DNA from 3 places in the Tardiphaga sp. vice304 genome. Region 2 is predicted to be linked to each of the others. Evidence: predicted binding sites of a transcription regulator. Region 2 holds the regulator's gene; each other region holds the start of a gene.
The links. The regulator PhoB, encoded in region 2, activates phosphate uptake and scavenging genes when phosphate is short. The targets are predictions, from matches to a motif close to TGTCATNNANCTGTCAT.
Positions count from the first base shown of each region.

Region 1: a site for PhoB is predicted at 1,385-1,401, ahead of FNL56_RS21820 (esterase-like activity of phytase family protein). Genes of this name have one in related genera too.
Region 3: a site for PhoB is predicted at 1,603-1,619, ahead of ppk2 (polyphosphate kinase 2). Genes of this name have one in related genera too.

Region 1 is NZ_CP041402.1:4,577,954-4,581,229, reverse strand. Features, by position in the region: gene FNL56_RS21820 (esterase-like activity of phytase family protein) at 1-1,326, opposite strand, end outside; gene FNL56_RS21815 (Bug family tripartite tricarboxylate transporter substrate binding protein) at 1,541-2,515, opposite strand; gene FNL56_RS21810 (sensor histidine kinase) at 2,633-3,276, opposite strand, start outside.
Region 2 is NZ_CP041402.1:1,396,103-1,399,378, forward strand. Features, by position in the region: gene pstB (phosphate ABC transporter ATP-binding protein PstB) at 1-287, shown strand, start outside; gene phoU (phosphate signaling complex protein PhoU) at 313-1,023, shown strand; gene phoB (phosphate regulon transcriptional regulator PhoB) at 1,040-1,756, shown strand; gene FNL56_RS06615 (cytosine permease) at 1,913-3,276, opposite strand, start outside.
Region 3 is NZ_CP041402.1:4,778,886-4,782,161, forward strand. Features, by position in the region: gene FNL56_RS22815 (methyl-accepting chemotaxis protein) at 1-1,566, shown strand, start outside; gene ppk2 (polyphosphate kinase 2) at 1,669-2,595, shown strand; gene FNL56_RS22825 (amino acid ABC transporter substrate-binding protein) at 2,755-3,276, shown strand, end outside.

The sequences.
Region 1 (3,276 bases), 2.6 Mb from region 2:
CAGCAGCACGAATTCGTTGTCGTCGGCCTTGTTGGGATCGCGGCTCGACGAGAACGGCAGGTTGTTGTCGTTGCCGACGATGATGTGCGTTGCATCGACGAGATCGACGTTCTCGATGGTGAAGAACGGGAAGGTCAGCACGCCGTCGTTCAGCGGCTTGCGGGCCACCTTGTCGGGGTCCTGGATCTTCATCAGGTCGATGAAGCCGATCTTGCGCACCGGCTTGCCGACATTGGCGTCGTTCATCTCGATCTTGAACACACGCTTGAACTTCGCCAGATCCGGGAAGCAGTCGGTGCCGCGCTTGCCCTCGGCGCAGGCCTTGTCCTTGGTCCCTTCGCCATTGTCGCGCTCGATGATCAGGCCGTTGTCGGCGCTGATCATGTTAAAATCGCCGATCGCATGGCCATTGTTCTCGAACACATACTGCCAGTAACGCCCGGTGAACTTCTCCGCCTTGACGTCGAACTCGAGAATTCGCGCGGCTTCCTTGCCGTCGACCTTCTCCCAATCCTTCTTCTCGGCATCCCAGATCGGGCCTTCCAGCAGGCCGTACAGGAAGCGGCCGTCCTTCGACGCCGCAAAGCCTTCATAGCCCTTGGAGCGGCGCAGGTTGACGTTGGTGAAGGTGGCGCCCGGCGCGCCAGGCGACTGCACCTGCCAATGGTCCGGCGAACGCACCGGCTTGCCGTCGGCGACGGTGTCGAACACGGCAAGAACCTTACCGGTCATGTCGGCCTTGATGATATAGGGGCCGAATTCCTCGCCGAGCCAGAAGTTGCCGTCGACGATCTGGAAGCCTTCGGTGTCGACGTCGGCGCCGGTGAGATAGCGCTTCGCGGTGTCCTCGTGGACGATGCGGAACGGCACCTTCTTGTCGGGGTCGTGCAGGAACACGGTGGCCTGGCGTTCGACCTTGCCGTTCTTCCAGTCGATCTTGTGGTGATTGAGATAGATCATGTAGTCGGCGGAGGTGTAACGCGAGCCGGCGCCGTTGTCGGTCAGCACCCAGAACGAACCGTCTGGCATCACCTTGATGCCGGAATGGCCCTGCAGCGGCTGGCCCTTCATCGGCAATGCGACGCCGGTTTCGCGCTCATAGGACTTGCCCATCACGGTGCCCAGCGCATCGACGCGCTTGCCGGTGGTGTATTTGCCCGAGGTCTTCAGGTCGTTCGGCGCATCCGCCGGGGCCTCGATGGTCGACAGCGCCGGCAGCACGGCGTGGCCGGCGAGCTTGGCGGGAAACTCGCCCTCGCTTTGCGCAAAGGCCGCGGACGACAGCAGCACGATCGACGCGACGGAACAGAGCAGTGAATGGCGCATGGTGGTTCTCCCAGAGCTATTGACGTGGCGAGTTCTGGGGGGTGGTCGTTACGGCCTGCTGACGGTTTGACGACGGGAGCGTGACAGTCGGGGAGAGCGGTGGGACATGACGCCGCGCTGCGGGTTAGTGCGCGCGCGTGTCTCTCGACATCTTTTCCACGTCGTCCCGGCTTGCGCTCCCACGCTGGCTCGCCGGGACGATACAGATTGGATTTTACTGCTTCTCGATCTTCGCGTTGGTGATCAGTCTCTCCCACAGCACCAGTTGCTCCTTCACGAACGTATCGAGCTCCTCCGGCGTCCCTGAAAACGCGTCCATGCCGAGCTCCGCCAGCCGGGCCTTCATCTCCGGCTTCTCGACGATCTTGCGGATCTCGCTGTTCAGCCTCGTCACGATCTCCTTCGGCAGGCCGGCGGGGCCGAAATAGGCCTGCCAGGAGGTGATGTTGAAATCCGGTACGCCGGCTTCCTGCATGGTGGGCAGCTCCGGCACCAGCGGCGAGCGCTTGGTCGTGGTGACGGCGAGTGCGCGCAGCGCCTTGCCGGTGACGTGCGGCAGGCCGCTCGGCACGTCGGTGAACATCATGTCGATGCGGCCGCCGATCACGTCGTTCATCGCCGGTGGCGAGCTCTTGTAGGGCACATGCAGCATCTCGATGCCGGCGTTGCGCGCAAAAGTGGCGCCCGACACGATCGCCGACGAACTGCCGGACGCATAGGTCAGCTTGCCCGGATTGTCACGGCCGTAGGCCACCAACTCGGCGACCGTCTGGGCCTTCACGTCGTTGTTGACCACCAGCATGAAGGGCAGGTCGCCGGTGCGCGCAATCGCCGTGAAATCCTTCACCGGATCGTACGTCATGGTCTTGAGCAGGAAGGGGTTCGCCGAATGCGATGTGTTGGTGGTGACGAACAAGGTGTAACCATCCGGCGCCGCACGCGCGACATAGGTCGCCGCGATCGAGCCGTTGGCGCCGGGCTTGTTCTCGATCACGATCGGCACACCGAGCGCTATGCCGAGCTGCTGGGAGATGATCCGCGTGGTCACATCGGTGCCGGAGCCGGCGGCAAACGGCAATACCAGCGTGACGGTGCGGTTCGGGTAGGTTGAAGTCTGTGCGGATGCGGCGCTGGTGAGGCTTGCTGTAACAACAGCGGCAGCCAACCATCGAATTCCGTGACGCAAAATCATTCTGTCGCTCTCCCTGCGCGCCGGCCTTGGTGGCCGGCTGTTGTTGCGGGCAGGCTAAACGAGGTTGGCGCGATCAGGAAGCCCTCCCGGCTGTCGTCCCGCGAAAGCCTGTGCTCAATCCAGCGCGCTCTCGATGGTGCAGACGACGCCGGTCGGCAGGAAGTCGACGGTCGCGCTGCCGCCGAGCTGGTCGCGGGCGCCGCGTTCGATCAGACGCGATCCGAAACCCCTGCGTGTCGGGGCGTGCACATGTGGGCCGCCGGTCTCGACCCAGGTCAGGTGCAGCCCGTCGTGGTCCGGCTCGGTCAGATGCCACGCGATGCTGATGCAGCCCGTGTCGTTTGCCAGCGCGCCGTATTTCGCGGCATTGGTGGCGATCTCGTGCAGGATCATCGACATCATCACCGCGCGCGGCGGCGCCAGCGGCACCTTCGGGCCATGAATGTGCACGCGGCTCGAGCCGATCACCGCATAGGGCTGCAGCACGCGGTGCACGACGTCGTGGATGCCGGCGCCGGTCCACTTCTCCTGGCTGAGCAGGTCATGCGCGCGGGCCAGCGCGCCGAGCCGGCCGTCGAAGGCGTCGCGTTCGGCCTTGCTGGCGCTGCGGAAGGTCTGGCTGGCGATCGCCTGCAGCACCGCGAGCGTATTCTTGACGCGGTGGTTGAGTTCTTCCACCAGCAGCACGTGCAGCGCCTCGCCGCGCGCGATCGCGCTGGCCATGCGAAGCGCAAAGCCGATCCCGATCAATAGCAACA
Region 2 (3,276 bases):
GCATCGCGCGCACCATTGCGGTCAGGCCCGAGGTGATCCTGTTCGACGAGCCGTGCTCGGCGCTGGATCCGATCTCGACCGCCAAGATCGAGGAATTGATCGACGAGTTGAAGAACGACTACACCATTGCCATCGTCACCCACAACATGCAGCAGGCGGCGCGCGTTTCTGACAGCACCGCCTTCATGTATCTCGGCGAGTTGATCGAATTCGGCCCGACCAACAAGATCTTCACCTCGCCGACAGATCGCCGTACCCAGGATTACATCACCGGCCGGTTCGGCTGACGCGTTGAACGCGGGAGGGATTGATATGGCTTTCGAACACACGACCAAGGCCTTCGACGGCGACCTGCAGGAATTGACCCGGCTGGTCGCTGAAATGGGTGGTCTCGCGGAGCGGCAGATCACCGATTCCGTCGACGCCTTGGTGCGTCGCGACATTCCGCTGGGAATGAAGGTGGCCGCCGCCGACCAGGAAATCGACCAACTGCAGCGCGTCATCGAAGAGCGTGCCGTGCTCACCATTGCCCGGCGTCAGCCGATGGCGGTGGATCTGCGCGAGATCGTTGGCGCGATGCGGGTTGCCACCGATCTGGAGCGGATCGGCGATCTCGCCAAGAACATCGGCAAGCGCGTCAATGCGTTGGACAGCGACTTCCATCCGCTGAAGCTGATCCGCGGCCTCGAACACATGACTGATCTGGTGCGCTCGCAGGTCAAGGCCGTGCTCGATGCCTACGCCGCGCATGATCTGCCGGCGGCGATGGCGGTGTGGAAGGGCGACGAGGAGATCGACGCGATCTGCACCTCGCTGTTCCGCGAACTGCTGACCTACATGATGGAAGATCCGCGCAACATCTCGTTCTGCATCCATCTGATGTTCTGCGCCAAAAACATCGAGCGGATCGGCGATCATGCCACCAACATCGCCGAAACCGTATTCTACATGATTGAGGGCGAAGCGATCCTGGACAAGCGCCCGAAGGGCGATATGACCAATTTCGCCAACGCCCCGGTTTAACGAGAGAGACAAGCCCATGAACGCGCGCATTCTGGTGGTCGAAGACGAAGAAGCGCTGACCACGCTGCTGCGCTACAACCTCGACGCCGAAGGCTACGAGGTCGAGACCGTCGCCCGCGGCGACGACGCCGACACCCGCTTGAAAGAGCGGGTGCCGGATCTGGTGGTGCTGGACTGGATGCTGCCGGGCCTGTCGGGCATCGAATTGTGCCGCCGGCTGCGCGCGCGTCCGGAGACCAAGTCGCTGCCGATCATCATGCTGACGGCGCGCGGCGAGGAAAGCGAACGCGTCCGAGGCCTGGCCACCGGCGCCGACGATTACATCGTCAAGCCGTTCTCGGTGCCGGAGCTGCTGGCCCGCGTGAAGGGCCTGTTGCGCCGTGCCGCGCCGGAGCGGCTGGCGACCGTGCTGTCGTTCGGCGACATAGAGCTCGACCGCGACAAGCGCCGCGTCGTTCGTTCCGGCCGGCCGATCGATCTCGGCCCGACCGAATATCGCCTGCTCGAATTCTTCCTCGAACATCCCGGCCGGGTGTTCAGCCGCGAGCAACTGCTCGACAGCGTGTGGGGCCGCGATATCTATATCGACGAGCGCACCGTCGACGTGCATATCGGCCGTCTGCGCAAGATCCTCAACCCGCGCGGCGAGCAGGATCCGATCCGCACCGTGCGCGGCGCCGGCTACGCGCTGGACGACCGCTTCGCCAGCATCAGCGCCGAACAGGCAAGCTGAGCGAGCAGAGTTCTTAGCGCTCGCTTGCTTGCCATCCCACATCAAATTCTAGCCGCGACCCTCGGTTACCTCTCCCCGGCGGGGAGAGGTAACCGTGCGTCGCGGCTGGGCTAGAGACCGAACGTCGTTTTCGTAAAAAGGTGGTGCGGGAGGTGTTTACTCCGCCGGGCTCGCGATCGCCGGCGCCGTGGCAGCGTACTTGTCCATCGCAAGATAAACACCGCCCGCCACCAGAATCCCGGCCAGCCAGCTCAAATCGGCGCCGCCCAGCAGGTTGATCGAGATCGGTCCCTGCAGCGTCGGCACCAGCCCGTCCTGAAACAGCCATGCGGCGACCAAGCCGACGCCGAAGGCGATCATTCCGCTCCAATTGATATCGCCATAGGCGCTCGTCTGCGGAGACTTGTAGAGTTCGGCGACGTCGATCACGCCCTTCCGCTTCACGAAGAAGTCCGCGAGGATCACGCCGGCATAGGGGCTCATCCACATCAACAGGCTGATCAGCCAGTTGTCGAACGCCTTGGCGAAAGACGGCGCAGAGATGAAGTAGATCGTCACCGCATAGCCGGCGACACCGACGATCAGCGCCAGCGCCGTGCGCGACAGTTTGAGGCCCATGCTCAACGCCGCCAGCGCCGCCGAATAGACGTTGAGGATGTTGCTGGCGATCGGCCCATGCAGAACCATCAAGAGCACCAGCAGCGCGGCAACGCCGCCGAACACCGCGCTGACCATCTTGGCCGGATCGGCATCCAGCGTTACCGACGCGATGGTAGCGCCGAGGACAGCGAGCCACACCGAGGGCACGAACATGCCGATGTAGCTGTACCAGAAGACCTGTCTCGAGGAGATGGTGCGCGGCACGAAGCGCGAATAGTCCGAGGCCCAGGTCACCCACGAGATTCCCCAGCCGACGCCGACGGCGGTCATCAGCAGCGTCAGCATCGCCAGATGCGCGCCGGGCTCCAGCGACGTCTTGAGGCCCCAATTGACGACGCCGGCCTGGCTCCAGGCCAGGATGCTCATCAGCACCATGATCGCCACGGTCGCCGGCACGGTGTACTTCTCGAAGGTACGGATGGCATAGAAGCCATAGATGCCGATCATCACCTGCAGCACCATCACGAGGGTGATGACGAGGAAGTTCGCGGTCCAGGTGTCACTGATGCCGAACTGGGCGAGGATGGCCATCGAGATCTTGGCGGGGAAGTAGGTGTTGACCCCGATCCAGCCCAGCGTCATCAGGAACATCAGCAGGCTCGGCAGATAGGCGCCGCGACGGCCGAAGGCGGCACGGCTCAATACCATCTGGTTGACGCCGGTCTTGTGGCCCATCACCGTGAAGGCGCCGAAGATTGCGCAGCCGATCAGGTTGCCGATCACGATCACGGCGATCGTTTCCAGCAGGCCGAGCTTGAGAATAATGCCGAGCGCGCCGAGCGCCCAGTTCACCGGCGCGATGTTGGCGCCGGCCCAGATCCACATTTGCTGCGGTCCGGTGGAATCCCGGTCGGCGTCGG
Region 3 (3,276 bases), 2.4 Mb from region 2:
GCCGGCGGCGCCGAAGCCACCGCGACCACGCTGACGCTGATCCGCGCCCGCTCCGACGCGCTGGCCGAACGCACGCAGGCGGCGCAATCGACCGCCACCACCTTTTCCCAGGCCGCCGACAAATTCACCCATTCGGCCGAAGGGATCGGCAGCCAGGTCCGCCACGCCAGCCGACTCGCCGACGAGGCCGGCGCCGCCGCGCAGGAGGCCAGCGTGACCGTCGACCGGTTGCGCGATTCATCGGCGGCGATCGGCAACGTCGTCACCCTGATCGCACAGATCGCACGCCAGACCACGATGCTGGCGCTCAACGCCACGATCGAGGCGGCGCGCGCGGGCGCGGCCGGGCGCGGCTTTGCGGTGGTCGCCACCGAGGTCAAGGCGCTGGCGGTGCAGACCCAGGACGCCACCAAGGAAATCGAGCGCAAGATCGACGCCCTGCAGAAAGACGCTGCCGGCTCGGTCGATGCCGTGCACCGGATCTCCAGCGCGATCGAAGCGATCCGCCCGGTCTTTGCCAGCGTCAACGACTCGGTCGCCGAACAGAATGCCACCACCGGCGAGATATCCGGCAATGCCGCGCAGGCCTCCGAGTTCATCGTCTCGGTGAGCGACAGCGCCGCCGAAATCGACCAGGCGGCCAATGAGGCCGCCGCGCATGGTAAAGATGTGGCGCAGGCCGGCCGGGCGGTCACGACCTTTGCCTCCAAGCTGAAGGCGCGTTGCGCGGTGCTGCTGCGCCAGAGCGAACGCGAGGAGGAGCGCAAGCGCGAACGGCTGCCCTGCCACCTGCAGATCACGCTGCAGAGCCGCAGCGGCCCGCTGACCGCCCCGGTCTACGAGATCTCGCTGGAAGGCGTCCTGATCGGCGGACCGGGGGCGGCCTCCTTGGCACGCAACGACATCGTCGCGGCGGATCTGGCGGACGTCGGCGCCTGCCGGCTGCGCATCGCGGATCATTCGCCGGCCGGCGCCCGCGCGCTGTTCGTGACGCCCGATGCCCGACTGCTCGATCGCATCGAAGACCGGCTATGGGCGATCCACGATGAGAACACCGAATTCGTCACCCGCGCGATCGACGCCGGCGCAGCCATCACCAAGATCTTCGCCGATGGCGTCGCCCGCGGCGCCGTCCGCATCGAGGACATGTTCGACGAGAGCTATGTCGAGATCGCCGGCTCCAACCCGGTCCAGGTGCGTACGAAAATCCTCGACTGGGCCGACCGCGCTCTGCCCGACTTCCAGGACAGGCTGCTGGCGACCGACCAGCGGATGGCGTTCTGTGCGGCGATCGACCGCAACGGCTATCTGCCGGTGCACAACAGCATCTATTCCAAACCGCAGCGTCCCGGCGACGTCGCCTTCAACACTGCCAATTCACGCAACCGCCGCATCTTCAACGACCCCGCGGGTCTCGCCGCCGGCCGCAACACCCGCGCTTATCTGATCCAGAGCTACGCCCGCGACATGGGCAACAACGTCACCGTAATGATGCGCGAGATCGACGTCCCGATCCGCGTCCAGGGCCGGCACTGGGGCGAGTTCCGCATGGCCTACAAGCTCTGACGACGCAGCGGCCGATCGCCGCTGCTTTGGAACGTTTGTCACACGGGTGACATTTGCGTGGGGTGATAACGGCGATCTTTCGATCCCCCCCGCGGAGCCCTGATGACCAATCTTTCCATCGACGACGTGCAATCCGCCCACGACCGCATCCGCGAGGAAATGCTCGACGGCTTCGACGAAGAAATCGAGCTGGAGATCGACGACGAGCGGCTCGATGCGCTGACCAACGAAATGGAAGGCCACACCCCGCAGGAGACGCTCGATCGCCGGCTGTATTTCAAGGAACTGTTCCGCCTGCAGGGCGAGCTCGTCAAATTGCAGAGCTGGGTGCAGCATCACAAACTGAAAGTCGTGGTGATCTTCGAGGGCCGCGACTCCGCCGGCAAGGGCGGCGTCATCAAGCGCATCACGCAGCGGCTCAACCCGCGCGTCTGCCGCGTCGCCGCCTTGCCGGCACCCAGCGAGCGCGAACGCAGCCAGTGGTACTTCCAGCGTTATGTTTCGCATCTGCCGGCCGGCGGCGAGATCGTTTTGTTCGACCGCTCCTGGTACAACCGCGCCGGCGTCGAGCGCGTGATGGGCTTCTGCACCGAGGACGAGGTAGAAGAGTTCTTCCGCTCGGTGCCGGAATTCGAGCGCATGCTGGTGCGTTCGGGCACCATTTTGATCAAGTACTGGTTCTCGATCACCGACGAAGCGCAGCACCTGCGCTTCAGCATGCGGATCGCCGATCCGCTCAAGCAGTGGAAGCTGAGCCCGATGGACGTGCAGGCACGCAGCCGCTGGGAGGACTACACCAAGGCCAAGGAAGCCATGCTGGCCCGCACCCACATCGCGGAAGCGCCGTGGCACGTCGTCGAGGCCGTCGACAAGAAGAAGGCACGGCTGAACTGCATCGCGCATCTCTTGGAGCAGATTCCGTATCAGGAGATCGCGCAGCCGCCGGTCGAACTGCCCCCGCGCGTGCGCAATCCCGATTATCACCGCACGCCGGTGCCGCCGGAGCTCTACGTGCCGCAGCGCTACTGACAGACCGCAACCGCCGCACCGCCCTGCGGCGAAACGCCCCTGCACCGCAGCAGCGATTGCCGATGCGTCCCTCGTTGTTCGCATGGACAACGGTAAAAATGCCCGCTTAAGTAGCGCGATCGATCGCCGGAAAGGCGACGGGGCTCCGGGGAGGACGACATGCTTTCACCATTCACCCGCTTTGCGGCGGGACTGCTGGCAATGGCTGCCTGCGGCGCGAGCGCAACTGTTCAGGCGCAGACCTCAGTCAAGATCGGCTATGCGATCTCGCGCACCGGCCCGGGCGCCGGCGGCGCCGCGGTTACCACGATCCCGAACTACGATCTGTGGGTCAAGGAAGTGAACGCCGCCGGCGGCCTCAAGCTCGGCGACAAGCGCGTGCCGATCGAAGTCGTCCAGTATGACGACCGCTCCAGCGCGGAAGAGGCCGCGAAAGCCCTCGACCGGCTGATCACCCAGGACAAGGTCGATTTCATCCTGCCGCCATGGGGCACCGGACTCAACCTCGCGGTGGGGCCGATCCTCAACAAGGCCGGCTACCCGCATCTGGCTGCCACCGCGGTGACCGACCGCGCGCCCGAACTGGCCAAGCGCTGGCCAAACAGCTTCTGGCTGCTCGGCACCAGCGCCGGCGCCGCCAACACGCTGGTCGAACTGCTGGTGAAGCTGCGCTCCGAGGGC